Regions from separate parts of the Bradyrhizobium sp. USDA 4502 genome, predicted to be linked through region 2. Evidence: predicted binding sites of a transcription regulator. Region 2 holds the regulator's gene; each other region holds the start of a gene.
The links. The regulator PhoB, encoded in region 2, activates phosphate uptake and scavenging genes when phosphate is short. The targets are predictions, from matches to a motif close to TGTCATNNANCTGTCAT.
Positions count from the first base shown of each region.

Region 1: a site for PhoB is predicted at 2,299-2,315, ahead of ACVW1B_RS04325 (alkaline phosphatase D family protein). Genes of this name have one in related genera too.
Region 3: a site for PhoB is predicted at 3,611-3,627, ahead of ACVW1B_RS29260 (esterase-like activity of phytase family protein). Genes of this name have one in related genera too.

Region 1 covers NZ_JBSSGF010000001.1:963,319-973,564, forward strand. Annotated here, with positions in the region: gene ACVW1B_RS04315 (indolepyruvate ferredoxin oxidoreductase family protein) at 1-1,532, shown strand, start outside; gene ACVW1B_RS04320 (hypothetical protein) at 1,659-2,090, shown strand; gene ACVW1B_RS04325 (alkaline phosphatase D family protein) at 2,405-3,985, shown strand; gene ACVW1B_RS04330 (aldo/keto reductase) at 4,152-4,970, shown strand; gene ACVW1B_RS04335 (hypothetical protein) at 5,040-5,270, opposite strand; gene ACVW1B_RS04340 (amidohydrolase family protein) at 5,500-6,780, shown strand; gene ACVW1B_RS04345 (aminotransferase-like domain-containing protein) at 7,029-8,267, opposite strand; gene ACVW1B_RS04350 (DUF3124 domain-containing protein) at 8,328-8,870, opposite strand; gene ACVW1B_RS04355 (cation:proton antiporter) at 8,930-10,246, shown strand, end outside.
Region 2 covers NZ_JBSSGF010000001.1:6,745,058-6,755,303, forward strand. Annotated here, with positions in the region: gene ACVW1B_RS31530 (OpgC domain-containing protein) at 1-788, opposite strand, end outside; gene apaG (Co2+/Mg2+ efflux protein ApaG) at 1,062-1,460, shown strand; gene ACVW1B_RS31540 (Hsp33 family molecular chaperone) at 1,572-2,573, opposite strand; gene argF (ornithine carbamoyltransferase) at 2,784-3,710, opposite strand; gene ACVW1B_RS31550 (aspartate aminotransferase family protein) at 3,710-4,918, opposite strand; gene ACVW1B_RS31555 (GcrA family cell cycle regulator) at 5,407-5,919, shown strand; gene ACVW1B_RS31560 (IS4 family transposase) at 6,175-7,278, shown strand; gene phoB (phosphate regulon transcriptional regulator PhoB) at 7,511-8,221, opposite strand; gene phoU (phosphate signaling complex protein PhoU) at 8,367-9,083, opposite strand; gene pstB (phosphate ABC transporter ATP-binding protein PstB) at 9,190-10,008, opposite strand; gene pstA (phosphate ABC transporter permease PstA) at 10,005-10,246, opposite strand, start outside.
Region 3 covers NZ_JBSSGF010000001.1:6,262,331-6,272,576, reverse strand. Annotated here, with positions in the region: gene ACVW1B_RS29270 (mucoidy inhibitor MuiA family protein) at 1-828, shown strand, start outside; gene ACVW1B_RS29265 (enoyl-CoA hydratase-related protein) at 998-1,834, shown strand; gene ACVW1B_RS29260 (esterase-like activity of phytase family protein) at 2,211-3,563, opposite strand; gene ACVW1B_RS29255 (heme ABC transporter ATP-binding protein) at 3,672-4,475, opposite strand; gene ACVW1B_RS29250 (FecCD family ABC transporter permease) at 4,472-5,572, opposite strand; gene ACVW1B_RS29245 (heme/hemin ABC transporter substrate-binding protein) at 5,569-6,519, opposite strand; gene hemP (hemin uptake protein HemP) at 6,528-6,734, opposite strand; gene ACVW1B_RS29235 (TonB-dependent hemoglobin/transferrin/lactoferrin family receptor) at 6,986-9,334, shown strand; gene ACVW1B_RS29230 (antibiotic biosynthesis monooxygenase family protein) at 9,482-9,814, shown strand; gene hutX (heme utilization cystosolic carrier protein HutX) at 9,862-10,246, shown strand, end outside.

The DNA.
Region 1 (10,246 bases), 5.8 Mb from region 2:
GCGTCTCGGTGCAGCCGCTGGAGACCGAGCTTGGCCGCAAGCGCCGCATCGACCAGTCGAACTGCAACAAGGATTTCTCCTGCATCGAGGGCTTCTGCCCGAGCTTCGTGATGGTGCAGGATCCCAAGCTGCGCAAGGCCGACCGCGCCGCCGCCGATCCCAAGGCGTTGTTCGCCGATTTGCCGACGCCGCCTGTGGCTACGTTGAGCAATCCCTACAATATCCTGATCACCGGCATCGGCGGCACCGGCGTCATCACCATCGGCGCGCTGCTCGGCATGGCCGCGCATGTCGAAGGTCTCGCCTGCTCGACGCTCGACTTCACCGGCCTGTCGCAGAAGAACGGCGCGGTCATGAGCCACGTCCGGCTCGCACCCGCCTCCGACATGCTGACCACGGTCCGCATCGCGCCCGGCAACGCCAACCTGATCCTCGGCTGCGACCTCGTCGTTGCCACCAGCGTGCCGGCGCTGAGCCGCGCCGAGCGCGGCGTCACCCGCGCCGTCGTCAACGCCGATCTCTTGCCGACCGCGAGCTTCGTGATCGATCCCGATATCGACTTCGAAGCCAGCTCGATGCGCGATGCGCTAAACGGCGCGGTGACGCCTGGCGATCTCGACATCCTCGATGCCACCGGGCTTGCCACCGCGCTGATGGGCGACAGCATCGCCACCAACGCCTTCATGCTCGGCTTTGCCTTCCAGCGCGGCGCGATCCCGCTGTCGCTGGAAGCGATCCTGAAGGCGATCGAGCTCAACGGCGCCGCGATCGAGATGAACAAGACCGCGTTCTCGTGGGGCCGGCTCGCCGCGCATGATCTGCAACGCGTGGTCAGCGCCGCACGCTTCAAGAGCGCCGGCGCCGCGCCGGCAAAGAAGACGCTGGACGAGGCGATCGCGTTCCGCGCCAAATTCCTCACCGACTATCAGGATGCGGCCTACGCCAAGCGCTATCTCGACGACGTCGCGCGCGTCCGCACCGCCGAGGCGGCCGCCGCGCCTGGCTCGCAGGACCTGACCGAAGCCTTCGCAAAGGGCCTGTTCAAGCTGATGGCCTACAAGGACGAATACGAGGTCGCGCGGCTCTATTCCGACGGCGAGTTCAGCAAGGCCTTGAGGGAGCAGTTCCAAGGCAATTCCGGCTTGAAGGTCTTGCTGGCGCCGCCGCTGCTGGCCCAGCGCGATCCCGTCACCGGGCGGCTGCAGAAGCGTGAATTTGGTCCGTGGATTTTCACCGCGTTCGGCATGCTGGCGGGGTTGAAGGGCCTGCGCGGCACCGCCTTCGACATCTTCGGCTATACCGCCGAGCGCAAGATGGAGCGCGCATTGCCGGTCGAGTATTCGGCGATGATCCTGCGTCACCTCGACGGCAAGAAGCCGCTCGACTTGCCGCGCCTCGTGGCGCTGGCGAAGGCTGCGGAGCTCGTGCGTGGTTATGGCCACATCAAGGAGGGCAACGTCGCCCGCTACCGCACCGAATGCGCGCGGCTGGAGCGCGCGATCAGCCAGCCGCTGGCGCAGGCGGCGGAGTAGGGGCCGGGGAACTTTCCACGGCCGCCCTGGTTGACCGGTGACCCTGCCTGCAAGCGGTGGCTGGATTCGCACGGCCGAGCCCCTACATGATGGCTGTCTGTTCGAGTGATTTCAGGAGGCCGTTTGATGGTCCTGAAAAACGCTTTTGTTGCAACCGTTTGTACCGCGTGCCTGGCTTGGGGTGGCGTGGCGTTGGCTGACGAGTATCGCCCCAGCGAGTTCTTCAGCCTCGATCTTTCACGCGCAGTGTTGTCGCCGAAGCCGCTTGGCCCGCCAGCGCAGTTCGAGCCCGTTCCGGTCGAGGCGAAGACCGACCATGGCCCCGATCAGCATGCGAACGTCGAGCCGCAGGTCGAGGAGCCGAAAGTCGCGCCGAAGAAAGCCGTGCGGACCACCAGGTTGACCGCACCGCACGAGAAGAAGCGCGCGGAAGCGCGCGTGCCCGCCCGTGCCAAGCTCGCGCGCCGCCACTCGAACCCGCTCGATGCGGAAGCTCGCGACACCAGGATCCAGACCTGGCCGTGCCGCACCGGCGGCATCTGCAAGTGGCATCGGTGAGGCGGCGCTCTCGCGCCTCTGCTTTCTCGAAGTGCGTCAATCCTTGACCCGTCATCCTGAGGTGCGAGCGAAGCGAGCCTCGAAGGATGGATCGGCCACGGACGGGCCGTTCATCCTTCGAGACGGCCGCTTCGCGACCTCCTCAGGATGACGGGTTTGGTGCTTGAGCGCTCTATATCCGGGGCCGCCGTCCCAGCAGCCGCCCCCGAGTCATCCCGCCGTCGCAAAACCGTCGGCGGAGAGTCAAGAAACCGTAAGGCCGGAGTCAAGGAGCGCAGGCAAAACCTTCGTTGCGATTCGACGAAGGTTATTCGATGCCGACTGCGAACTCCGCGAGGCGGCGTGGCCTCACCCGGCGCCAGCTTCTGGTGCGCTCGGCGTCGACCGCCGCGCTGGCGGGATTCGGCGCGCTGGCCAAACCATATCTGAGCCGCGCCGCGGATCGGCCCGCGATTGCGGGCATCCAGTCCGGCGACGTCGCAAGCGATTCCGCGGTCATCTGGGCGCGCGCCGATCGCGCGGCGCGGATGCGCATCGAATGCGCGGCGGTCGAAAGCTTCGCCAGCATCCTGCGCGCCGCGACCGCCGACGCGCTGCCCGAGCGCGACTTCACTGCCAAGCTGCTGCTCGACGGCCTGCCGCCGGGCCAGGACCTGTTCTATCGCGTGCGCTTCGAGGACCGCGACGGCACATCAGGCGAAAGCCGCATCGGGCATTTCCGCACCGCGCCGGCCGACCGGCGTCCGGTCTCGTTCGTCTGGTCCGGCGACGTTGTCGGGCAGGGCTGGGGCATCGACCCCGCGCGCGGCGGCTTGCGCAGCTACCGCACCATGCTGGACGAGCGCCCGGACTTCTTCATCCATTCCGGCGATCACATCTACGCCGATTGCACGGTGCCGTCGGAGCAGAAACTCCCCAACGGTGAGATCTGGCGCAACATCGTCACCGAGGAGAAATCCGCCGTCGCGCAGAGCCTCGATCAGTTTCGCGGCAACTACAAATACAACTGGCTCGACGACAATTTCCGCGCCTTCCACGCCGAGGTGCCGATGTTCGCGCAGTGGGACGACCACGAGGTGGCCGACGACTGGTCGCCGCTCGGCACCACCGATGCGACCGGCTATGAGGCGGACGGCAGCTCGCGCCTGGTGGCACGGGCACGCCGCGCCTTCCACGAATTCATGCCGATGGGGCTGATGCCGGAGCGCGATGGCCGCGTCTACCGCAAGATTCCCTACGGGCCGCTGCTCGACGTCTTCATCATCGACATGCGTTCCTATCGCGATTCCAGCTGGAATAAGCAGGGCGATCCGGACCAGGCCTGCATCCTCGGCCAGAGCCAGCTCGCCTGGCTGAAGCGGGAGCTGGTGGCGTCGGATGCTGTCTGGAAGGTGATCGCGGCGGATCTGCCGATCGGCCTCGTCAGCCTCGATGCGGTCGCGCTCGGCGACGGCCCGCCTGCGCGGCGCGAGCACGAGATCGCCGATCTGTTGTCCTTCATGAAGCGCGCCGGGGTCCGCAACACGGTCTGGCTCACCGCCGACATGCACTACACCGCCGCGCATCACTATGATCCGAATCGCGCGGTGTTCCAGGAGTTCGAGCCGTTCTGGGAGTTCGTCTCCGGCCCGCTGCATGCCGGCACCTGGTCGCCGGGCGAACTCGACAACACGTTTGGCCCGAAGGCGATGTACCAGAAGGGCTGCTCGGCCGAACAGGGCGACAATCTCGCGCCGTGCTTCGGGCTGCAATTCTTCGGCCGCGTCGACATCGACGGCAAGACCGGCGTGATGACGGTGACGCTGAAGGACGTCGACAACCACGACCTCTGGTCGGTCGATATCGAGCCGCGGCCGGACGCGCGGCCCGGCCAGATCATGGCGCAGCACATCTAGCGCCGTCTCTGATCCGTCGCGACATCTTGATTGCCGGCGTCTTGCCCGAGGGCCCGGTTTGCGGGCAGACTGCGTGTCGGCAGTCCTGCCAATTTCATTCCCACGAAACGATTTGCTGGCGTGAGGTCGTCGATGGCATCGGCTTCCCACGCGTCAGGAGCTATCCATGGAAAATCTGCAGACACAGGGCATCAGCCTTCCGCAGCTCGGGCTCGGCACCTTCCGCATGCAGGGCGATACCTGCCGCGCGGCGGTCGAGAGCGCGCTTGGGCTCGGCTATCGGCATATCGACACAGCCGAGATGTACGGCAATGAAGAGGCGATCGGGGCGGCGATCGCTGCCTCGAATGTCGCGCGCACGGACCTGCACGTGACCACCAAGGTCTGGCACGAGAACCTGGCGCCGGATGCGATCCGGACAGCGTTCGACGCCAGCCTGAAGAAGCTGCGGCTCGATCACGTCGACCTCTATCTGGTGCACTGGCCGTCGCGGAGCATGAAGCTGCCTGCCGTCTTCGAGACGCTGATGAAGCTGAAGGAGGAAGGCCGGACCCGTGCGATCGGCGTCGCCAATTTCACCACCGCGCTGCTCAAGACCGTGGTCGAGGACATCAAGGCGCCGATCGCCTGCAACCAGATCGAATATCACGCGATGCTGGACCAGACGCCGGTGCGCAAATATCTCGCCGCGAAATCGATCCCGCTGGTGGCCTATTGTCCGCTCGCCCAGGGCCGCTTCGCCACCGACGAGACGCTGGCGAAAATCGGCAGCAAGCATGATGCGACCGCGGCGCAGGTGGCGCTGAAATGGCTGCTCGATCAGGATGGAGTGGCGGCTATTCCGAAAGCCTCGCGCGCCGAAAGCCAAAAGGCCAATCTCGACGCACTGAAGGTCAAGCTCGACGACGCGGACCGCAAGGCGATTGCGGCGCTGCCCAAGGACATGCGCTGCGTCAATCCGGGGTTTGCGCCGGCGTGGGATTGAGGCCGCTGGCCCTGAGGAAGCAGAAAAGAAAAAGGCTCCGTGAGGAGCCATTTTCCGTTGTGTCGGTCCTTAGTAGTGATGACGTTTGATGATCACCGTCCGGTCATGGCCGCGATGCCAGCCATGATGCCAACCGCGATGCCAGCCACGGTCATGGCGCATTTCGGCGCGTGCGCCCCAGCCGCGGTCCCAGTGATGATGACCGCCATGTCTGATCACGACCGTCTCGGCGCTCGCGATCGACGGAACGGCCACCGCAAGCGCACCAACCGCCGCGAGAACAAAGCCAATCTTTTTCATCTCATCCTCCTCAAATAAGTGAAGAGAAAACCGTGCGGATATTGAAACGTTCCTCAGGAACCAGAGGAGTTTTCTGAACACTTGTTCAGCAATAACAGCCGTCGCGGCGTTCGCCGCGAGCAGGCTGCACAACCGACAGCGAGCGCACGGGCGGCTTTCCCGGCCTTGCCTAACCGCTGCGTCCGACGCATCATCGCGCCATAAAAATCAATGTTCGGGGGACGTTGCCGTGAGCGAATTTTCACGCCGGGATTTTTTGAAAGTGACGGGGTCGGCCGCTGCCGCCGCCATCGCGGGGCCGGCCGCTGCGGCGATGGGACCGGACGACAAGTTCGACCTCGTGATCAAGAACGGCGATGTCATCGATCCCAGCCAGTCGCTGCGCGGCAAGCGCGACATCGGCATCCGGTGGGGCATCATCGAGGCGATCGAAGACGAGATCCCGGCTGCTCGCGCCGCCAGGACCATTGACGCGTCGGGCAAGCTCGTGATGCCGGGTCTGGTCGATCTGCACTGCCACGTCTACCCGTACGGATCGGCGATCGGCATTCCCGCCGACGAGCTGGTGCAATTCCAGGGCACCACGACGGTCGTCTCGGCGGGCGACGCCGGCGTCAACAACCTCGCGGCGCTGCGGCGCTTCATCGTCGCGCAATCGCGGGCGCGGATCTACGCCTTCGTCCACATCGCCAACAACGGCCTGTCGGCATTCCCGGTGGCCGAGCTCTACAACATCGACAACGCCCAGGTCGAAGCCTGCGCGATGGCGCTGGCCGAGAACCCCGACTTCCTGATCGGGGTCAAGGTGCGGATGTCGGAAAACGTCATCTTCAAGCACGGCCTCGAGCCGCTGAAGCGCGGCATCCAGGCCTGCGAGATGTGCGGCTGGCCGGCGCGGATGATGGTACATATCGGCGGCGTCGAGACCAGGGAGCTGATGTCCGACATCCTCGATCTGCTGCGGCCGGGCGATATCCTGACCCACGCCTATTCCGGCGCGCCGAACATGTCCGGCGCTTTCACCAATATCGTCCAGGAGGGCAAGCTGTTGCAGGCGGCGCTCGCGGCCAAGCAGCGCGGCGTGCTGTTCGACGTCGGCCATGGCGGCGGCAGCTTCGATTTCACGGTGGCCGAAGTCGCGATCCCCGCGGGCTGCGCGCCCGATACGATCTCCTCCGACATCCACGTCTTCTCGGGCAACTCGCCCGGCATTCCGTTCCTGCCGAACGTGATGAGCAAGTTCCTGGCGATGGGCTCGTCGCTGGATCAGGTGGTGGCGATGGCGACCTCGGCGCCGGCGCGGATCATCAACCGGACCCCGAAGGTCGGCACGCTGCAGCGTGGCGCGCCCGGCGACGTCGCGATCATGGATCTCGTCGAAGGCCCGGTCTCCTTCGTCGATACCCGCAACAACAAGCGCGACGGCAATCTGCTGCTGAGGCCGGTGCAGACCGTGGTCAACGGCGTGCCGTTCGGCCGGCCCTATCAGGCGCCGTTCTCGGTGAGGTAGGCGCGCAGATCGGTAGAGCATGATGAGATCAGATCGAATGGCGACCGCAAGCGCGCTGCGCTCCCTCGCCCCGTTCTTACGGGGAGAGGGTTGGGGTGAGGGGCTGCCTCCGCGTATCCGGTGATAGCTGAGGTTGCGGAGGCTCCCCCCACCCGGAACGCATCTGACGATGCGTTCCGACCTCTCCCCGCACGCGGGGCGAGGTGAAGCGGAGTCCGCAACTCGCTTCAGCGCAAAGTCATCATGATCTAGCCGCGCTTCTCCACATTGCTGCTGCGCGCCGGCACGCCGAACTCCTTGCGGCACACCTCGGCCAGCGCGGCAACGCCCTCGCGGATCTGCTCGTGCGAGGGGCTGGCGAAGCAGAGGCGGAGCCGGCTGCCGGAATGGGCCTTGCTGGTCGACCATTCCGGTCCCGGATTGATCGAGACGCCGGCGGCAAGCGCCGCCTGATAGAGCTTCAGCGTGTCGACATTGTCGGGCAGCTTGACCCAGAGGAAGATGCCGCCCTTGGGCGCCTCGAATTCGGCCGCGGTGCCGAACTGCTCGTTCAACGCCTCCATCAGCGTATCGAGCTTGGCGCGCAGGCCCTTGGTCAGGCGCGGCACATGGGTCGAAAAATGCGGTGCGCAATATTCCGCGAGCACCATCTGCTCCAGTGCGCCGGAGCCGGCGTCGGTCTTCAGCGGCAGCATTCGCGACATGATCCCCCAGGGCGCGACGATGAAGCCGACCCGCAGCGCAGGCGCGATCGATTTGGAGAACGAGCCGATATGGATCACGCCGCCATGCTTGCTCATCGCATAGATCGCGGGCGGCCGTTCGCCGTTCCAGATCAAATCGGCATAGCAATCGTCCTCGAAGATCGGCACGCCGTATTCCCTTGACAGCTTCAGCATCTCGGCGCGGCGGCTCTCGGGAAGGATCGAGCCGGTCGGGTTCTGCACTGTCGGGATGGTGTAGATGTATTTCGGCGTGATACCGCGCCGCTTGTGATCGGCGAGTGCCGCAGCCAGCGCATCGATCCTGATGCCCTCGCCATCGAGGGGAATGCCGACCGCATTGACGCCGAGCCGTGTCAGCCGGTTCAGTGAGCCCTGATAGGTTTCCTGCTCGATCAGCACGGTATCGCCCTTGGCGAGCAAGGTGTGATTGACAAGATCGAGCGCCTGCAGCGAGCCGGAGACGATCATGATCTCGTCCGACGTGCAGGCAATCCCGGCGTCGCGCTTCAGCTTCTCGGTCAGAAACTGGCGCAGCGGCAGATAGCCCTGCGGCCCGTGCGCGAGATTGTAGGTCGCCAGATTCCTGCCCTCGCGCTTCAACACGGCGTTGACCGCCTCCAGCAGCCCGTCGACCGGGACCTGGTCGGGATCGTTGTTGCCGCCGACGAAGCTGTATTTGGCGAGCCCGGTCCAGCGTGCGGCCGGGGCAGGTAGGCCGGCCGGGAGTAGCGGTGCAAAGTCGAACTGGGCTGAGGTGGACATGGACGTTTCGCTCCGTGTTGTTGTCGTTGAGAAGGCCGCGGCAAGCAGTCTTCCGTGAAGTTAGTTCTTGCCGACCAGCCGGATCGGCCGGCCCTGGCTGATGAAGGCGTAGTGCCCTGCGCCGACACTGCCGACCATCAGGGCCTCGACCGTCGGTTCCGCGATCTCGCCGGCGGCCGCCCAATCGACCACGAAATTCGCGCCGGTGCCGCCGCGGGTATCGGTCGTGGCGATCGCGACCTCGACGGTCGCAAACGGTTTTAGCGCGACCGGCGATTTGAGGTAGCTCTCCACCATCTTGCCTGATGTGTCGAAATAGCCGATCCGCTTCAGCACCAGCGGCTTCGTCTCGGAGGCGTTGTGTACGCTGAGCGTCACCGAAAAATCGGCCCTGAGCTTGCCCTGGCTCATCGACACGCTGGAATACACCGGCACGTAGAATGCACCGGAGGCGGTGAGGCCCTCCGATGGCACCGTCGTCAACGAGTTCGCGAAATTTTGTTCAATACTTGCCGAGGATTGTGCTAGCGCCTCTGACATGCGCACGGTGAGCAGGCAGAGCAAAACTGCGAGAAAAATGCCGCCTGCGCGGATGTGACACATTGCTCGGTTGATCCTCACGCCCGGCCCTCTAGGTTGCGGCAACAGGAAGTCTTTGACGCATGCATGAACTGATTCCCGATATCACGCTCTGTATCCTGCTTGCCTGGGGGATTGGGCTGCTGGCCCATTTCTCCCGGCAACCGCTGATACTGGCCTACCTTATCGCCGGCTTTTTCATTGGTCCATTCGGCATGGGCTGGGTCAAGTCCCAGGAATCGATCAGCGTCATCTCCGAGCTCGGCCTGATCTTCATGCTGTTCATGATCGGGCTGGAAATCGACCTCAAGAAGATCATCCGTGCCGGCAAGGTCATCCTGTTCGCGGGAGCCGGCGAGCTGATCGGCGGCTGCCTGATCGGCGTGGCGTTCTTTGCCGCTATCGGGCTTGCGGTCGGCGGCGGCAAGTTCGACGCGATCTATCTCTGCGTCGCCTGCGCGCTGTCGTCGACCGTGATCATCGTCAAGGTGCTCTACGAGAAGCGCGAGCTGGATACGCTGCCGGGCCGCATCACGCTCGGCGTGTTGGTGCTGCAGGACATCTTCGCGATCCTGTTCCTGGCGGTGCAGCCGAGCCTCGACAATCTGCAGATCAGCGTCGTGCTGTTGTCGATTGCCCGCGTCGCGGTGCTGGTCGCGACCGCGCTGGTGCTGAGCCGCTACGTGCTGCCGCGGCTGTTCCACCAGATCGCGCGGCGGCCCGAGCTCGTGCTGCTCGGCGCGCTCGCCTGGTGCTTCCTGATCGGCGAGATCGCCGAGCGGCTGCATCTGTCGCGCGAGATGGGCTCGCTGGTCGCCGGCGTCTCGATCTCGACCTTTCCCTATGCGCTCGACGTCACCGCCAAGGTCACGACGCTGCGGGATTTCTTCATCACGCTGTTCTTTGTCGCGCTCGGCATGACGATCCCGATTCCGGGCCTCTCGGTGATCTGGCTTGCGCTCGTCATCGCGGCCTTCACGGTGGCGAGCCGCCTGATCACGACGTTCACGCCGCTCTATCTGATGAAGCAGGGCCTGCGCGCCAGCCTGCTGCCAGCGATCAACCTGGCGCAGATCTCCGAGTTCTCGCTGGTGGTGATCCAGACCGGCGTCGCCGCCAACCACATCGGAACCGAAACCGCGAGTGCGGCCTCGTTCGCCTTCGTGGTGTTGGCGGTGCTCTCGACCTTCGCGATGGGACGCAGCGACCAGATCGTGCGCAGCCTGATTGGTCCGTTGAAGCGGATCGGGCTGCGCGACCTCGACCAGGAAGGCCGCGGCGAGGCCGGGCACGAGGACGGACATGGCGAGATCCGGCGCATCGTCATCCTCGGCTTTTTCCGCGCGGCGAGCGCGCTGATCAGCCAGATCGAGCGGCAGAACCAGTCGCTGCTCGAGCAG
Region 2 (10,246 bases):
ATCGTGATGTTCGACGACAGGATGCGCGACATCCGCCGCGCCCCGCCGAGCGCGCACCAGGCGCCGAACACGAACAGCAATTGCCAGGCGAACGGATTGAACGCCCAGAAGCCGTTCGGATAGGCCGAGAGATAAAGGTCGAACTGCCAGGTCACCGCGTAGAGCACGACCGAGAGGCCGAGGGTGACGTCGGGCTTCCATTTCATCAGCCACAGGATCAGCGGCAGGAACAGCATCAGCACGATATAGAGCGGCAGCACATCCATGTTGACGGGACGGAAGCGCAGCAGCAGCGCCTGGACGATGGTGACGTCGGGCTGCTTGAGGAAGTCCATGATCCCCATTTCCTCGCTGTAGAGCGGGTTCTCGAACGAGGTCGCGACATAGGAGATCTCGGCGAGGAAGATCGTGAACAGGAAGACGTGCGCGACATAGATCTGCCAGACCCGGCGCAGGATGCGCGCGGTCGCGATCACGAAGCCGCCCTCCAGCATGGCGCGGCCGTAGACGAAGGCCGCGGTGTAGCCGGAGATGAAGATGAAGATCTCGGTGGCGTCGGAGAAGCCGTAATTGCGGATCGTCAGCCAGGTCAGAAGATTGGTCGGCAGATGATCGATGAAGATCAGCCACAGCGCGAGCCCGCGGAACAGATCGAGGCGGAGCTCGCGCTCGCCGGTCGCCGGCAGCGTGATCGCGGGCGCAGCAACCTTCGCCTCGGCCTCTGCCTTTACTTCGGTCTTGGCGTCAGCCACCGGCGAACCGGCTATGGGATCGGCAATCGAGCTCATCAAACACCGTGTCGGCCGCGGACGCCCCGCACGCCGTGCTGAAAAGATAATATCGGTCCGCGAGTTGCCGACAAAGCACGGAGTGCGGCGGCATGCGGCCGCGCTTTAGAGCGGAACTATGTTGAAACCGCGATGAACGAGCCGCCCTTGGACCGCCTTTTCGCGGCCTGGCAGGCGATTGGTTCCGGCGGTTCAATTGGCTATGATAGCGCCCTGTTTGAGCATGATCCGGTCGAAAACGGACCATGCGCCAGGACCATCGGATTGAGCCGCATGTACCGCGCCGTTACCCGCCAGATCGAAGTCACCGTCGAGCCGAACTTCATGCCGGAGCGCTCGTCGGTCGACCGGCGCGAATATTTCTGGTCGTACAAGATCGTGATCGTCAATTCGGGCCCGGAAACGGTGCAGCTGCGGACGCGGCACTGGATCATCACCGACGCCACCGGCCGCCGCCAGGAGGTGCGCGGCGAGGGCGTGGTCGGCGAGCAGCCGGTGCTCGCGCCCGGCGAACGCTTCGAATACACGAGCGGCGTGCCGCTGCCGACCGCCTCCGGATTCATGACCGGCAGCTATCAGATGGTCACCGAAGCCGGCGAGCGCTTCGACATCGACGTGCCGACATTCTCGCTGGACAGCCCGAGCCCGGGCGGGAAAAGGGTGCTGAACTGACGCGCAGCAATGCACGTCATCGCCGGGCTTGACCCGGCGATCCATCGCTTCAAAAACGCTTTTGCCATGATGGATGGCCGGGTCGAGCCCGGCCATGACGAAGGTCACCTGTTACTCCACGCCGGCTTCCTGCGGCGTGAATTCATACACCGACGAGCAGAACTCGCAGGTCACGACGACCTTGCCGTCCTTGACCATCTCGGCGCGGTCGTTCGGCGCAAAGCTCTTCAGCATCGACGACACCGCGTCGCGCGAGCAGGAGCATTGCGCGCGCAGCGTTTGCGGGTTGAAGACGCGCACGCCGCGTTCGTGGAACAGGCGATAGAGCAGCCGCTCGCCGGACAGATCGGGATCGATCAGCTCGACGTCCTCGACGGTCGAGATCAGCGACTGGCCCTCGACCCAGGCGTCATCGTCCGGCACGCTATGCGTGGCCGTGCCTTCCGGCGCATCGCCGGGATGCAGATCGGCCTGCTTGGCGCGCTCGGGCGCCTTGGGCAGGAATTGCAGCAGGATGCCGCCGGCGCGCCAGCGCAGCTTGCCGCCTTCGCCGCCGCGCATCTCCTCGCCGACCGCAAGCCGCACCCGCGTCGGGATCTGCTCCGAGCGCAGGAAATATTCGTGGGCCGCCTCTTCCAGGCCGCCGCCGTCGAGCGCGACCAGTCCCTGGTAGCGGCTGGTGTTAGAGCCCTGATCGATGGTCATCGCAAGGTGGCCCTTGCCGAGCAGCTCGCCCGAACTCTGGCCATTCTTGAGGCGCGATGCGTCGTAGCGCGCATAGGCGCGCAGCCGGTCGGGCGCCTGGAAATCGACGATCAGGAGCGAGACCGGACCTTCGGTCCGGGTCTGCAGGATGAAGCGGCCCTCGAACTTGACCGACGAGCCGAGCAGCGTGGTGAGCACGATCGCCTCGCCGAGCAGCTTGCCGACCGCGGGCGGATAATCGTGCTTGTGCAGGATCTCGTCGAGCGCGGGGCCGAGCCGGGTCAGCCGGCCGCGCAGGTCCAGCGCGCCGACCTCGAAGGCCAGCACGGCATCGTCGACCGGAACCGCTGATGGCGCGCGAACCGGCGCCTCGGGCGTGATTTTGATGTCGGGGGATTGTGAAACCATGGCGCTCTATCTGGGGTCTCGGACCATGAAATAAAGGGGTTCACTAACGCGGATATCTCCGTCGTCCCTGCGAAAGCAGGGACCCATAACCACCGATGTGAGCTGCTGCATCAAGCTGGTGCCCCAGCCTTCGCAACAATTGACAGCGGTGGTTATGGGTCCCGGGTCGCGCTTCGCTTGCCCGGGACGACAACGCTTACTGATCTACGACTACGCGACCGCGTCGAAACACCAGGCCAGAATGCCCTTCTGCGCATGCAGGCGGTTTTCCGCCTCGTCGAACACCACGGATTGCGGCCCGTCGATCACCTCGTCGGTGACCTCCTCGCCGCGATGCGCGGGCAGGCAGTGCATGAACAGTGCGTCCGGCTTGGCGAGCGACATCAGCTTGGCATTGACCTGATAGGGCCGCAGCACGTTGTGGCGGTGCTCGCCCTCCTTGTCGCCCATCGACACCCAGGTGTCGGTGACGACGCAGTCGGCGCCGCGCACGGCGGCTTCCGGATCGGTGCCGAGCATGATCGGCGCGCCGGTCGCCTTGATCCAGTCGCGCATCGGCTTTTTCGGCGAGAGCTCCGGCGGGGTCGCGACATTGAGCTGGAACTTGAATCGCTCTGCGGCATGCGCCCAGGAGGCCAGCACGTTGTTGTCGTCGCCGGTCCAGGCCACGGTCTTGCCCTCGATCGAGCCGCGGTTTTCCTCATAGGTCATGAGGTCGGCCATCACCTGGCAGGGATGCGAACGCCGGGTCAGGCCGTTGATGACGGGAACGGTAGCGTGCGCCGCGAGCTCGAGCAGCGCGTCATGGTTGAGGATGCGGATCATGATCGCATCGACATAGCGCGACAGCACGCGCGCGGTGTCGGCGATGGTCTCGCCGCGGCCGAGCTGCATCTCGGCGCCGGTCAGCATGATGGATTCACCGCCGAGCTGGCGCATGCCGACGTCGAACGACACCCTTGTGCGGGTCGACGGGCGCTCGAAGATCATCGCCAGCGTCTTGCCTTCGAGCGGCTTCCTGCCCTTCTCATGCGCCTTCAGCTTCGCCTTCATGGCGGCTCCGGCGGACAGCATGTTGCGCAGCTCGCCGAGCGGCAGCTCGTTGATATCGAGGAAGTGACGGACCGGCTTGCTCATTATCCAGCCGCCTTCTTCGGCTGCGCCGCCGACAGCACAGAGCAGGCGCGCTCGAGCGCGATGATCGACTGGTCGATCTCGGGCTCGGTCACGATCAGCGGCGCCAGGAACCGCACCACATTGTCGCCGGCGCCGACAGTGAGCAGCTTCTCGTTGCGCAGCGCTGCGATCAGGTCGCCCGACGGCACCACCGCCTTGACGCCGATCAACAGGCCCTCGCCGCGCACCTCCGACAGCACGCCGGGATAGCGGTCGACGACGGAAGCGAGCTTCTGCTTGAGCAGCAGCGACATCTTCTGCACATGCTCGAAGAAGCCAGGTTTCAGCATGACGTCGAGCACGGCATTGGCGGCGGCGACCGCGAGCGGATTGCCGCCGAAGGTCGAGCCGTGCGAGCCGGGCGCCATGCCGGCCGCAGCCTGCGCGGTCGCCAGCACCGCGCCGATCGGAAAACCGCCGCCGAGCGCCTTGGCCAGCGACATCACGTCCGGCGTGACGCCGGTGCGCTTGTAGGCGAACAGCTCGCCGGTGCGGCCCATGCCGGTCTGCACCTCGTCGAAGGCGAGCAGCAGGCCGTGCTCGTCACACAGCGCGCGCAGTGCCTTGAAGAACGCCTGCGGCGCCGAGCGCACGCCGCCCTCGCCCTGCACCGGCTCGATCAGGATGCCGGCGGTGTGCGGGCCGATCGCCTTCTTCACCGCCTCGATGTCGCCATGCGGCACCTGGTCGAAGCCGTCCATCGGCGGGCCGAAGCCTTCGAGATATTTCGCCGAGCCTGTCGCCGCCAGCGTGCCCAGCGTGCGGCCGTGGAAGGCGCCCTCGAAGGTGATGATGCGGTAGCGCTCGCCATGGCCCTTGGAGAAGTGATAGTGGCGGACCAGCTTGATCACGCCCTCCATCGCTTCGGCGCCGGAATTGCAGAAGAACACGAAGTCGGCAAAGCTCTGCTCGCACAGCCGTGCGGCAAGCACCTCGCCGTCCGGGCTCTTGAACAGGTTCGACATGTGCCAGAGCTTGGTCGCCTGTTCCTGCAGCGCCTTGACCAGATGCGGATGCGCGTGCCCGAGCGCGTTGACCGCGACGCCCGAGGTGAAATCGAGATAGCGGTCGCCGTTGGTTGCGATCAGCCAGGCGCCCTCGCCGCGCTCGAAGCCGAGATCGACCCTGGCGAAGACGGGGAGCAGATGCGACGTGGCAGCGTTGGTCATGGCGATCACTGACGGTTTTTAAGCCGACAATTGCCGCTGCGCCTTGACGCCAGCGCAGCAACGGCCAGCTTCGGAAAACAAAACGGCCGCCTTTGCGGGCGGCACGTGGCGGGCATTCTATGCTGCGGTCGGTAAGTGTCAATCGCCACGAAGTGGCCTTCCTGCAATGCGAAACGAGCGCAATCTGGAGCATTCCGGTGCGGTGGAAAAGCCTCATGGCAATGCTTAACTGTGTGGGAACATGTGGACGCACGGCCGCGGACTCTTGCGCCAGAGTCACGCCATATTGTAGCGTTTGGCCTGTCGGGTACGACATCTCGTGCGGCGGTACTGGACCCTCTAAGTAGCCTTTGTGTCTCGCGTAAACGTTCGGGCGCAACACCGTGCCCGGCGAGGGCTAAGGGATTCTGGCCGCAGGGATATTTGTCCAGATTGGCTCGCAGCGCCGCTCCAATGATTGGCCGGCGCTACGCGAAGGGAAGAATGCGATGACTGTATTGACCTGGTCCGACGATCGCGTCGAGCAGCTGAAGAAACTCTGGGAGTCCGGCCTGTCGGCCAGCCAGATCGCGGCGGAACTTGGCAATGTGACGCGAAACGCCGTGATCGGCAAAGTGCATCGGCTCGGCCTCTCCGGCCGCGCCAAGGCACCCTCCACGGCCGCGCCGCGGCAGCGCAAGGCTCGCCCGGCCCAGCACATGATGCGGGTGGCGCGTCCGGTCTCTCGCGGCAACACCGCGCTGGCGCACGCCTTCGAGGTCGAGATGGAGCCCGATCCGATCTCCTACGACAATGTGGTGCCGATGAGCCAGCGGCTCTCGCTGCTGGAGCTCAACGAGGCCACCTGTCATTGGCCGGTCGGCGATCCCTCGAGCCCGGAATTCTTCTTCTGCGGCGGCAAGGCGCTCGCCGGCCTGCCCTATTGCGCGCATCACTCGCGCGTCGCCTACCAGCCCGCCGCCGATCGCCGCCGGCCGTCGGCGAAACCGCAGATCAAGTGAGCACTCGGGAAAACGACGGAAGACCTCAAAAACAAATCCCCGCGAAAGCGGGGATTTTTTTGTGTGATGCGTAGCCCATTACATCACCGGCGTCGTCCCGGCGAAAGCCGGGACCCATAACCACTAATGCGTGTTGTTAGAAAGCCGTCTGGCCGCGTGCCGATTGCACTGGCCGCGGCGTATGGGTCCTGGCTTTCGCCCATAGGCGCTAAAATAGGATTTGCGCCTTGGATTCGCTTGTGATTCCAAGATGGAATGGCACACGAATCGCTTGTGAACAAAGATTGGGCGCGCGTTGTCGCCCGACTTGGCGGAGCCGAGGCTCTGAACATTAGCGCGCGCAAGACGAAGGCGTTTGTCCGTCCGCGGGAGATCAGCAATGCGGTCGACTTGCTGCGCCTGATCTTGGCTTATTGCCTTGGTGAGAAAGGGCTGCGGTTGACGGCGGCATGGGCCACGTCGGTTGGGCTTGTCGATATCTCCAACGTGGCTCTGTTGTATCGCTTACGTCAGTGCGGAGATTGGCTGGCAATCTTGGTCGAGCAGGCGCTTGCCGCCGCGGCGCCGAAGGCGAGCCGCGGTCGTCTGATCCGTATTGTTGACGCCACGACGGTCCCCAAGGCTGGGACGAGCGGCAGGAACAAGAACGCAGTGTGGCGTATCCATAGCGCGTTCGATCTTCCGCAGGAGCGCTTTGGTCACTTCGAACTGACCGATCAGCGAGCGGGCGAGACGCTGGATCGGATACCGGCGGTTGCCGGTGAGATCCGTCTTGCCGATCGCGCCTATCTGCAACCGGAGCGCATGGCGCATCTCGTCGATGCCGATGCGGACTTCGTGATCCGGGCCGGCTGGAAGAGCGCGCGCTGGCTCGATGCCGAAGGTAATCTTGTTGACCTCACTGCCGAACTGCGCAACGCCTCGGCGCGTGGCCTGATCGATCGGCCGATTTGGATAAAGCGCAAGTCAGGTGCGCCGCCGCTCGCAGTGCGTCTGGTTGCCGCGAAGAAGCCGGCGCAAGCTGCTGCGGCTGCGCGACGCAAGGCGCGCCGGACTGCACAAAAGGGAGGTCATCAGCTCTCCAGGCAAACACTTGACGCCGCAGATTGGGTGATCCTGGTGACCTCACTCAGGCCAGAGGACTTCACGACTGCAGATATCCTCGCCCTCTATCGGCTGCGATGGCGCATTGAGCTCGGCTTCAAGCGGCTGAAAAGCCTGATTGGCCTGAAGGGACCTCCCGGAACCGACGAGCGGTCCGCCAGACCCCATATCCTCGCTCATCTGCTGATCATTCTATTGCTCGAGCCGCTCGTCGACGAACTCGAAGACTCTCCCCGCTTGGCCGACGCCGCCTGACCCACCCAGTGACGTGGCGTCTGCTGCGCCAGCTCGTAGCTTCGCTACGGCAAGCGATCATTCCACAGCCCGCAATCGCTCTACTCTGCAGAGCCAGTCACGCTCTCCGGCGACATCTACGCGAGCCACCCAGACATAAGCGCCACTATCAGACTATGATCAAACTATCTTAGCGCCTATGGGCTTGCGCCGGGACGACGCCGTGTTGCGGTTTATGAATGCCGCATGGCCGTTACGGCTGTGGCTCGGCCTTGGCAAAGCGGTCGTCGAGCGCGTAGCCGGCGCCGCGCACGGTGCGGATCGGATCCTGCTCGCGGCCCGGATTGAGCAGCTTGCGCAGGCGGCCGATATGCACGTCGACGGTGCGCTCATCGATGTAGATGTCGCGGCCCCAGACGCTGTCGAGCAGTTGCTCGCGGCTGAACACGCGGCCGGGATGCTCGAGGAAGAATTCGAGCAGGCGATACTCGGTCGGCCCGAGATCGATCGGACGGCCCGAGCGCGCCACGCGGCGCTTCTCGCGGTCGAGCTCGATGTCGCCATAGGTCAGCACGGTCGCAAGCCGCTCCGGGCTGGCGCGGCGCAAGAGGCCCTTCACCCGCGCCAGCAGCTCCGGCACCGAGAACGGCTTGACGATGTAATCGTCCGCGCCGGTGGCAAGCCCGCGCACGCGCTCGCTTTCCTCGCCGCGCGCGGTCAGCATGATGATCGGAAGCTGCTTGGTCTCGGGCCGCGCCCGCAGGCGGCGGCACAGTTCGATGCCGGACAGGCCCGGCAGCATCCAGTCCAGCACCACGAGGTCGGGAACGCGCTCCTTCAGCCGTGTATCCGCATCGTCGCCGCGCCCCACCGTCTCGACATCGTAGCCTTCCGCATCGAGATTGTAGCGCAACAGCGTCGTCAGCGCTTCCTCGTCTTCGACTACCAGAATGCGTGCGCTCATCGGTCTAAGTTCTTTCTCTGTGGTGATCCGTTGCCCAGACGCAAACCGAAACGCTTACTTCCTTGAGCATAGTCCCCGCGGAAACGATTTGTCGCGAGGATCATCCAGTTTCGCTCTTGCCGGTTCCGTGCTTGCCGATCATGCCTCAGTTGCCCGGCACCGTGGTGGCAAAAGTGGTCATGTCCCCCTTCGGGCGCTTGTCGGTGATCTGCTGGCCCTCGATCATGTAGAACACGGTCTCGGCGATATTGGTGGCGTGATCGCCGATCCGCTCGATGTTCTTGGCGCAGAACATCAGATGGATGCAGAACGAGATGTTGCGCGGATCTTCCATCATGTAGGTGAGCAGTTCGCGGAACAGCGAGGTGCAGATCGCATCGACCTCCTCGTCGCCCTTCCAGACGTTCATCGCCGCCGGCAGGTCGTGCGCGGCATAGGCGTCGAGCACCGACTTGACCTGCGACAGCACGAGGTCGGTCATGTGCTCGAGGCCGCGGATCAGCTTCAGCGGCTGGAAATCGCTCTCCAGCGCCGCGACGCGCTTGCCCATGTTCTTGGCGAGGTCGCCGATCCGCTCGAGATCGGTGGCGACGCGCATCGCGCTGACGATCTCACGCAGGTCGATCGCCATCGGCTGGCGGCGCGCGATCGTCAGCACCGCGCGCTCTTCGATGTTGCGCTGCAGATTGTCGATCTCGATGTCGGCGGCGACCACGCGCTTGCCGAGCGCGACGTCGCGACGGATCAGCGCGTCGACCGACTCGGTAATCATTCGTTCGACCAGGCCGCCCATCTCGGCGACCAGGCGGGTCAACTCCTGCAGGTCGCTGTCGAATGCCTTGGCGGTATGTTCAGAAGCCATCGCTTGTCTCCCTCAACCATGATCCCGGGGATCATGGCTTCGTGTCCTGAATTTTAGCATGACCTGATCGGAAAACCGGTTTCCACTTTTCCGGATCATGCGCCGGTCAACCGAACCGGCCGGTGATGTAGTCCTGGGTGCGCCGATCGCTCGGTGAGGTGAAGATCTTGTTGGTGTCGTCGAACTCGATCAGCTCGCCGAGATACATGAAGGCGGTCTTGTCGGAGACGCGCGCCGCCTGCTGCATGTTGTGGGTGACGATCGCGATCGTGTAGTCCTCGGAGAGCTCCTGGATCAGTTCCTCGACCTTGGCGGTCGAGATCGGGTCGAGCGCCGAGCACGGCTCGTCGAACAGGATCACCTCGGGGCGCACCGCCACGGTGCGCGCGATGCACAGGCGCTGCTGCTGGCCGCCGGAGAGCGACAGGCCGGAGGCGTTCAGCTTGTCCTTGACCTCGTTCCACAGCGCGCCGCCGCGCAGCGCCTTCTCGACCCGGTCGTCCATCTCGGACTTCGAGATCTTCTCGTAGAGGCGGATGCCGAAGGCGATGTTCTCGTAGATCGTCATCGGGAACGGCGTCGGCTTCTGGAACACCATGCCGACCCGCGCGCGCAGCAAGTTGAGGTCGAGCTTGGGGTCGAGAATGTTGGTCTGGTCCAGCATCAGCTGGCCGACCGCGCGCTGGCCCGGATACAGGTCGTACATCCGGTTGAAGATGCGCAGCAGGGTCGACTTGCCGCAGCCGGACGGGCCGATGAACGCCGTGACGCGGTTGGTGCCGAGCGTCAGGTTGATGTTCTTCAGCGCGTGGTGCTCGCCGTAATAGAAGTTGAGGTTGCGCACCGTGACTTTCGGCGGCGCTTCCGGCAGCGGAACCTGGGGAATGTGGCCTGCGGCAGTCGTGGAGACGGAAAGCTCGGTCATTTTGCGGCCCTTTCGGCACCAAGGATACGCGCGCCGATATTCAACGCGAGCACGGTGAATGTGATGAGCAGCGCGCCGCTCCACGCCAGCTCTTTCCAGTAGGCGTAGGGGCTCTGCACGAAGTTGTTGATGGTCACTGGCAGGTTGGCCATCGTCTTGGTCAGATCCAGGCTGAAGAACTGGTTCGACAGCGCGGTGAACAGCAGCGGCGCGGTCTCGCCGGCGACGCGGGCGGTCG
Region 3 (10,246 bases), 480 kb from region 2:
GGCAATGCGCCCGACCTCCGCTCGCTGATCGTGCAATATCCGCAGCCGCCGCGACCGCTGGCGAAGCTTTCGGGAGAGGCCAGCATGCGGGCGCGCGAGGCGCTGGCACCCGCGCCGGCCGCCGACGCGGTTCAGCAATTCCGCTTTGGTGGGGGGCGCATGGACGAACTGGAAGCCACCGCCGAGGTCGGCGCCTTCCAGGCCACCTTCAAGATTCCCGGCCGCGTCAGCGTTGCCGCCAATGAGGGCGCCAAGAGCCTGCGCATCTCGACGGCGACGATCACCCCTGATCTCGCGGTTCGCGCCGTTCCGGTGATCGACCCGACCGCGTTCCTGGAAGCGAGCTTCGTGCAGGCCGACGATGCGCCGTTGCTGCCGGGGCAAATCTCGATCTACCGCGACGGTATCTTTGTCGGCCGCAGCCGGATGGCCACGGCCGCCAAGGACGAGACCGTGCGGCTCGGCTTCGGCGCCGACGACAAGGTCAAGATCGAACGCACGGTGGTGAAGCGCAACGAGGGCTCCGCCGGCCTGATCGTGACCACGTCGAAGACCGACGAGCGCGCCTTCAAGACCACGGTGCGCAACGGCCACGACTTCCCGATCAAGGTCGCGGTCCAGGATCAGCTCCCGGTCAGCGAGAACGACGATATCGTGGTGGAGATGCTGCCGTCGTCGACGCCGGCGACGACCACCAATCTGCGCGACAAGCGCGGCGTGCTGGAATGGGCGTTCGAGGCCAAGGCCGGCGAAGTCCGTGACATCAATTTCGCCTGGCGGATGCGCTGGCCCAAGGACAAGGGCGTCGTGATGGTGCCGGCGGGCTAGAGCCCGTGCCGGGGCTGTAGCGTTGTTGCTTGACGCGTTTTCTTCACACGAACCGGAACCCACTTCGCTTGAAAACGCTTTGAGGACCTGCGTCATCTGCCGATGACAACCCTCCCGATCTCGGGCATCACTTTGCCAAAGGCAACAAAGCCTGAGATCGGGAGGATCCATGAGCTACCAGCACATCATCGTCGATGATCCGCGTCCGCGCGTCCGCCGCATCACGCTGAACCGCCCCGAAAAGCGCAACGCGCTGAACAATCGCCTGCGCGGCGAGATCTTCGAGGTGCTGGAGCAGGCCGACCGCGATCCCGAAATTTCGATCTCGATCCTGCGTGGCGCGGGACCCTGCTTCTCGGCGGGCTACGATCTCTCCGCCGACAACCGCGTCGACCAGCCCTATCACTCGGCATCCGGGCCCGGCCAGTGGTCGCGCCATGTCGTCGAGGGCTGGTTCTCGATCTGGGATCTCGCAAAGCCCGTGATCGCGCAGGTGCACGGCTATTGCCTCGCCGGCGGCACCGAGCTCGCGACCGCCTGCGACGTGGTCTACGTCGCCGACGACGCCCAGATCGGCTATCCGCCGGTGCGGCTGATGAGCCCGCCCGACATGCAGTATCACCCGTGGCTGGTCGGCATGCGTCGCGCGATGGAATTGATGTTGACGGGCGACGCGATGTCGGGCCGCGAGGCCGCCGAATGGGGCTATGCGACCCGGTCGTTTCCGCTCGCCGAGTTGGAGGCGAAGACGCTGGATTTCGCCGAGCGCGCGGCCAAGGTGCCGATCGAGCTGCAGCAGCTCAACAAGCGCAGCGTCCACCGCGCGATGGAAATCATGGGCGCCCGCGCCGCGATGCGGGCCGGCACCGAGATCCAGGCGCTGGCCTTCACGACCGAGGCCAGCAAGGCCTACATGGCGGGCTTCCGCCGCGACGGCGGCAGCGTGAAGGCCCAGCTCGACCAGCGCGACACGACGTTCGGAGATTACCGGACGAAGAAGGAGTGACGATCACGCAAGCCGCGCGCTGAGCTGTATCGCCGTCAGCCTGAGGAGGCCGCAAAGCGGCCGTCTCGAAGGGCGGCGGCCCGGCTGTCTCCATGCGGCTGCATCGGGGCCGTGCATCCTTCGAGGCTCGCCCAGCGGCGCGATTGCGCCGCTGGCTCGCACCTCCAGCGACAAAGGCGAAGCCTTTGCGCGGGGATGACGGAATGGCCGTCGTGCCGGGATGAGCATCACGCTATCCGCATATTCGCTGTCATGTCCCGCCTTGAGCGGGGCATCCAGTACGCCGCGGCCTGTCCGTTGAGCTCGGGCGCCTCTGGAATACTAGGTCGCCCGGTCGAGCCGGGCGACGACACTGTTGTGGGTGGCGAGCACCGCCTCACTTCGCCTTCAGGAAGTCGCCGACCTCGAGCAGTACGAACTCGTCGTCATCGGCCTTGTTCGGGTCGCGGCTCGAGGAGAACGGCAGGTTGTTGTCGTTGCCGACGATGATGTGGGTCTCGTCGACCCGGTCGACATTCTCGATGGTGAAGAACGGGAAGGTGTAGACGCCGTCGTTGAGCGGCTTGCGGGCCTTCTTGTTGGGATCGCGGATCTTCATCAGGTCGATATAGGCGATCTTGCGCACGGGCTTGCCGACATTGGCGTCGGACAGCTCGATCTTGTAGACGCGCTTGAACTTGGCGAGGTCAGGGAAACAGTTCTCGCCGCGCTGGCCTTGCGGGCAGGCCTTGTCGGCGGTGCCTTCGCCATTGTCGCGTTCGATGACGAGGCCCTGGGCCGGATCGATCATGTTGAAGTCGCCGATCGCATTGCCGTTCTGCTCGAACACATACAGCCAGTAGCGTCCGGTGAACTTCTCCGCCGCGACGTCGAATTCCAGGATGCGTGAGGCCTCCTTGCCGTCGACCTTCTCCCAATCCTTCTTGTCGGCATCCCACAGCGGCCCCTCGAGCAGGCCGTAAAGGAACTTGCCGTCCTTGGAGGAAGCAAAACCTTCATAGCCCTTGGAGCGGCGCAGGTTGACGTTGGTGTAGCTGGCGCCGGGCGCGCCGGGCGACTGCACCGCCCAGTGATCCGGCGAACGCACCGGCTTGCCGTCGGCGACGGTCTCGAACACGGCGAGGATCTTGCCGGTCTTGTCGGCCTTGAGGATGTAGGGCCCGAATTCATCGCCGATCCAGAAAATGTCGTTGATGATCTGGAAGCCCTCGGTGTCGAAATCGGCACCGGTCAAATAGCGCTTGGCGGTGTCCTCGTGGACGATGCGGAACGGCACCTTCCTGTCGGGATCGTGCAGGAACACGGTCTCCTGACGCTCGATCTTGCCGCTCGCCCAGTCGATCTTGTGCCGGTTCAGGTACAGCATCGAGTCCGCCGAGTTGTAGCGCGAGCCCATGCCGTTGTCGGTGATCACCCAGAACGAGCCGTCGGGCATCACCTTGATGCCGGAATGGCCCTGCAGCGGCTGGCCCTTGAACGGCAGCGACACGCCGGTCGGCCGCTCGTACGATTTGCCCATCACGGTGCCGATGGCGTCGACGCGCTTGCCGGTGGTGTATTTGCCCGAGGTCTTCAGATCATCAGGGGCGTCGGCGGGCGCGTCGATGAAGCTCTCCGCCGGCATCACGGCGTGTCCCGCCAGCGTCGCCGGGAATTCGCCCTCACCCTGCGCGAATGCCGATGTGGCGAGCAGGATCGAGGCGACGGAGCAGAGCAGGGACAGGCGCATGGTTGATCTCCCAAAGGATAAACGATGCGGTGTTCTCCGAGCCGCCTGTTACAGCCACCTGACAGTTTTGTGAACCGCGGATGTTGCGGCGGGATAAGGCTTGCGGCGTTACGTCGCCTTGCCCGCCGGCTGCATCGTCTGCGGCAGCAGGAACGGCACGCCACCTCCGGTATAGGCGATCGCAGCGTCGATCTCGAAGATCTCGCGCAGCGTCTCGGCCTTCATCGCCGCCGTACGGTCGCCGTCGACGGCAAGCCGGCCGCGGTGCAGCAGCAGGATGCGGTCGGCGAACCGCATCGCGAGGTTGAGGTCGTGCAGGATCGCGATCACCGCGGTGCCGCGGGCGGCGCGCCGCCGGGCCGTTTCGACCAGGTCGATCTGGTGCCGCAGATCGAGGCTCGAGGTCGGCTCGTCCAGCAGCAACAGTCCCGGTCCATGCAGCGCTTCGCCGCAGGCGAGCTGCACCAGCACGCGGGCGAAATGCGCCCGCTGCTGCTCGCCGCCGGACAGTGTCGGCAATTGCCTGAAACGGAAACGCGCGAGCCCGACCTCGTCGAGCGCCGCCTCAACCAGCGCCCGCGCCACGGCACGCGGGCTTTCGCCGGCGCCCATGCTGACGATTTCCTCGACGGTGAACGGGAAGGTGACGCTGACGTGCTGCGACAGCATCGCGCGGTGCTGCGCCAGCGCGCGTGGTCCGTAAGTTTGCAGGTCGCGCTGCCTCAGCCTGATCGCCCCGCGCGACGGACGCAGGTCGCCCGACAGCATCCGCAGCAGAGTCGATTTGCCGGCGCCGTTGGGACCGACGATCGCGACCATCTCGCCGGCGCCGATCTGCAGCGACACCGCATCGACCAGATCAGTGCCGCCGACCGTCATCGATACCGACTGTGCTTCGAGCAGGGCCGTCATAGCGACACCAGCCCGCGCTGCCGCAGCAGCATGGCGAGGAAGAACGGCGCGCCGATCGCTGCCGTCAGGATGCCGATCGGCATTTCCGCAGGTGCCACGATGGTGCGCGCCACGGTGTCGGCGCCGACCAGGAGGATGGCACCGAGCAGTGCGGACGCCGGCAGCAGGAGCCGATGCGCGGGCCCGATCACCAGCCGCAACAGATGCGGCACCACGATGCCGACGAAGCCGACCACGCCGCAGACCGAGACCGCGACGCCGGTCATCGCCGACACCAGCACGATCGAGATCCGCTTCAGCCGTTCGACGTCGACGCCGCTGTGGAACGCCTCGGCCTCGCCGAGCACCAGCACGTCGAGCCCGCGCGCGATCGAGAGGCAGGCGACCAGCGCGACCGCCAGCACCGGCGCCAGCGCCGTGAGCTTGCTCCAGGTCGCACCGCTGAGCGAGCCGAGCAGCCAGAAGGTGATGTCGCGAAGCTGGCGATCGTCGGCGACGAACACCAGAAGGCCGATGCCGGCATTGGCGATCGCGGCGATCGCAAGCCCGGCCAGCAGGAAGATCGCAATCGATGTCCGGCCGCCGCGGCTGGCGATGCCGTAAAGCACGATGGTCGTGATCAGCGAGCCGGCAAAGGCCGCGATCGGCAGCAGCTGGTGTTGCAGGAAGCGCAGGCTTTCGCCGAGATGGCTGTCAGTGAACACGATCGCCGCCGCCGCGGCAAACGCGCCGCCGGAGGAGACGCCGACAAGCGCGGGGTCGGCGAGGGGATTGCGGAACAGGCCCTGCATGATCGAGCCTGATAAGGCAAGGAGTCCGCCGACCATCGCCGCCGCTGCGATCCGCGGGATGCGGATCGACCACACCACGAGCTGGTCGCGTGCGAGCAGCGGGTTGGCGACACGATCAGCCCATAGCCCGAGCGCTGCCGGAAGCCGCGCCATTGGAATGCCGGCGGCCCCGACCGTCAGGGCGACCAGGGCGGTGCCTGCGAGCGCCGCAAGCAGGCAGAGCAGGGTGAGTGTCGCGGCCGGCCGCAGCGACATGCCGGCGCGCCGTCGTTTCGCACGCCGGCGGCGTTCGGCCAGCACGCTCATTGCCGGCAATTCGCGGTCAGCGCTGCCGGCCTGAAGTTATCGGCCTCCGGCGCCAGCGCCGGATAAAGCTTGACCGAGAGGTCGCGTGCCGCGGCCGCGGTCCGCGGCCCGAAGCCGAGCAGATAAAGGCCTTCCATCGAGATGAAGGCCTTGTTGGCCGCGACCGGCGTCAGCGCGAAGGCCGGATGCGCGAACACGGCCTCCGACGTCAGCGAGTCCTTGCCGCGATCGATCGACAGCACGACATCCGGTTTCGCCGCCACGATGGCCTCGTCATTGACCGGCTTGTAGCCGTCGTAACCGTCGATGGCGTTGACGCCGCCGGCAAGCCGGATGATCTCGTCGGCCGCGGTCTTGTGGCCCGCCGCCATCGCCCGGCCGTTCAACAGCGACATCACGAACATCACGCGCACCGGCTTGGTCACCCGAGCACGCAGCGCGCGCAGTTGCGCGAGATCGCTCTCCACCGCCGTGGTCAGGCAGGCGGCGCGCGGATCGGCGCCCATGGCGTGGCCTACCAGTCTGATCTTCTCGACCAGCCCGGCCTCCGAGAACGTCTCCGGCACCAGCACCAGCGGCACCTTGGCCGCCTCGAGCACGTCCATGGTCTCCTTCGGTCCTGAGCCCTGCACCGCGAGCACCAGCGACGGGTGCAGGCCAAGCACGCCCTCCGGCGACAGCTGGCGCATGTAGCCGACGTCGGGCTTCTCGCGCAGCGCAGCCGGCGGGTAGAGGCTGGTCGCATCGACGCCGGCGATGCGGTCCTCGAAGCCGAGGGCATAGAGGATCTCGGTGATCGCGCCGCCGATCGAGACGATCCGCGACGGATTGTCGATCACGACGTCGCGGTCGCGTGCGTCATGCACGGTGATGCCCTCGGCCGTCGCGGCTTCGATCGGCAGCAGACAGGAGAAGGCGAGCAAAGCGAGCGTGCGACAAATTGTCATCGGGGCCGTCACTTGGTGAGGATCAGCTTGTTCTGCGAGGTCAGCCGCAACCGGTAATGTTCTTCGCCGTGCATGATGATGATCTCGCGCTCCGCAGCGAACAGGTCGCGGCTGTCGAGACGATTACCGCGCATGATCAGTGTTTTGGCCGCGCCGGATGCAGGCTCGGTGTGGTTTCCGGCTGCGCCGATATTGTCTCCGGAAGCTGCGGACATATTGTGGTGCTGCGCCTGCGAAAATTTTCAAATGGTGTTTGCTTGTATAAGCGGGCGAAGGCGCATTCCAACGGCCGCACTTTACAATCGATATAAACAGCGCCGCCGCATTCTTGACCGTTTTGTTGCCGGCTCGTAACCAATCCTCACGCGATGCAAGCGGTGGCTTGATCGCGATGTAGCCAGCAAGCCGCTCGTCAGAGAGCGCACGCCAGCCAAACCAGAAAAGCGATGATCAGGCTGGGGCTAGAATGGCTGACGGGGCTAGGGTTTCGCGCGCCTTGATTTTGAGCGCGGCGGTGTTCTCATTTGCGGCAGCACTGCCGGAACGCGGCTTCGCGCAGACCGCCGATCCGTCGGCTGCGCGTCCGGCGACCGAACGGCCGAAGCAGGCCAAGCGGAAGCCGAAGTCGGTGGCCGAAGCTCAGGCGGCGGCCTCGCCGACGATGAATGCGCGGGCGCAGATCGGCGCGGTGCCGGTGCAATCGCTCGACACCATCACGGCGGTGGCCTCCAAGACCGAGGAGCGCGCGATCGATGCGCTGGCGCCGGTCAGCTCCGTCACGCTGGAGAAGATCCAGGGCCTGCAGCCGAACCGGCTCTCGGACATATTCTACAACGTGCCCGGTGTCTCGGTTCAGGAGCGCGGCGACGATCCGGCAACCGTCATCAACATCCGCGGCTTGCAGGATTTCGGCCGTGTCGCTGTTGTCGTCGACGGCGCGCGGCAGAACTATCAGCGCACCGGCCACAACGCCAACGGCTCGTTCTTCCTCGATCCCGAATTGATCGGCGGCGTCGACGTGGTGCGCGGCCCGACCGCGAACATCTATGGCTCCGGCGCGATCGGCGGCGTGGTCTCATTCCGCACCAAGGACATCGACGACGTGGTGCGTCCCGGCGAGCGCTGGGGTGTCGACATGTCGGGCTCCTACGGCACCAACAAGGACCGCGGCATGGGCTCGGTGTTCGGCGGCGTACGCGTCGATCCGAATGTCGATGTGTTCGGCGGCGCGGTTTATCGCACCCAGGGCAATTACAAGGACGGCGCGGGCACCGAGATCGGCAACACCGGCAACGATATCGCGGCCGGCCTGATGAAGGTGACGTTCCGCCCGGCCGAAGGCCACGAGTTCAAGATCGGCGGCATCTTCCAGGACTACCAGTACAATATCGGTCAGCCGAACCGCGGCCCGACCACGACGGCGGCGCCGCTGGCGGCAATCGCGGGCTCCTCGGTCTACGCTTCCGACGCGAAGAACTACACGGGCACCTTGAGCTGGCGATATTCCAAGCCCGACGACATGCTGTTCGACTGGAATATCTCGGTCTACGGCAACCGCACCGACAACGACCAGGTCAAGACCTACAACAACCGCATCACCACCGGCGGCGGGGTCTGCACGCTCGCCAATCCCGGCAACAACATCTCCGGCTGCGTCGGCGACAAGCGCGGCTATTTGCTGGATACGGTTGGTGTCGACGTCAACAACACCTCGCGCTTCAATTTCGGCGACTGGCGCAACGCCGTGACCTACGGCTTCGATGCCTTCCGTGACGATGTCGAGACCTTCGATTCGCGCGGCAATTCCAACATCACGACGCCGGGCGGCCAGCGCACGGTGTCCGGCGGCTTCGTGCAGCTGAAGCAGAACTATTCGACCTGGCTCGAACTGATCAGCGCTGTCCGCTACGACCATTACGAACTCAATTCGATCAACACCACGACCAGCGGCGACCGGCTGTCGCCGAAGATCACGCTCGGCGTCACGCCGGTTGCCGGCTTCACGCCCTATGCGAGCTATGCCGAAGGCTATCGCGCGCCGTCCATCACCGAGACGCTGATCGCGGGTGGCCACGCCACCGGCGGCGGGCCGGCGCTGTTCAACTGCCCTGACGGCACCAGCGGCCTGTTCTGCTTCCTGCCCAATGCAGCGCTGCGGCCGGAGGTCGGCAAGAACAAGGAAGTCGGCATCAACCTGAAATATGACGGCATCTTCACCGCGAGCGACTCGTTCCGCGGCAAGGTCAACGTGTTCCGTAACGACGTCGACGGCTATATCGACCTCGTCGCCTCGGCGCCGACCCTGACGCCGTTCGGACGGTTCAGCCAGTTCTACCAGTACCAGAACATCGCCCACGCCCGCATCGAGGGCTTCGAGCTCGAGACGATGTATGACGCGGGCGACTGGTTCGTCGGCGTCGCCGGCCATCTGATGCGCGGCCGGAACACCCAGACCAATGTCGGGCTCGCCACCATCACGCCGCGCAAGGTGACGACCACGGGCGGCGTCCGCCTGCTCGACCGCTCGCTGATCGTTGCCGCGCAATGGTCCTCGTTCGGCGCCAACAACGACCTGCCGGCGGGCTATCTGCCCTCGACCGGCTACGAGCTCGTCAACCTCTATCTGACCTGGAACGCCACCAAGGACATCACCTTCACGGCATCGGTCGACAACCTCTTGAACCAGTACTACCGGCCTTATGCGATCCCCGGCTCCTCGACCGACGGCACGACGCAGAACGACGTGCTGTTCTCGAGCCCCGGTCCGGGCACCGTTTACAAGGCCGGACTCAGGATTCACCTAGGTGGAGCGTAACGCGAGACGCCGATCATTCCATCCAGGTTGCTCCGGCCGCGCTGGTGCCCCCAGCGCGGCCTTGGCGTATTCCTTGGCGCGTTCATGTTATTAACGAGATCAACCGGCAGGATCCAGGCATCCGCCGTCAAACAGGAGAGAGCTTTCATGTTCATCGCAATGAATCGGTTCCAGGTGATCAAGGGCAAGGAGCAGGCGTTCGAGACTATCTGGAAGACGCGCGAATCCTATCTCGGCGATCTGCCTGGATTCATCGAATTTCATCTGGTGAAGGGTCCCGAGGCCGAGGATCACACGCTCTACGCGACCCACACGGTGTGGGCCAGCAAGGCGGCGTTCGAGGACTGGACCAAATCCGATGCGTTCCGCCGCGCCCATTCGCGCGCCGGCAACGAAACCGGCGGCAGCCTCTATCTCGGCCATCCCAAATTCGAGGGTTTTGAGGTGCTGATCACCGAGCGCGCGAAGAGCCCGGCGTGACGGAGGCGGCGGTGCAGAACGCGGAGCTTGCGGGATTGAAGGCCCATATGGCCGACAATCCCGGCGCTGTGATCGAGGACGTCGCGCGTGAGCGCAAGGTGACGCCGCGCGCGGTGCTCGAGGCGCTCCCCGAGAGCATGGTGCGGATCGGCGCTGGTGAATTTGCCGCCGCGATGCAGGACATCGCGGAGTGGGGCGAGGTGACGCTGATCGTGCACACCGATGACGCGATCTTCGAGTTCACCGGCGCCATTCCGAACGGCGAGGTCGGCCGCGGCTATTTCAACCTGATGCAACCGAAGGGGCTGCATGGCCACCTGAGGCACGAGCGCTGCGCGGCGATCGCCTTCGTCGAGCGGCCCTTCATGGGCAAGGTGTCGGCGTTCATCGCCTTCATCAATCGCGACGGCGGCATCATGTTCAAGGTGTTCG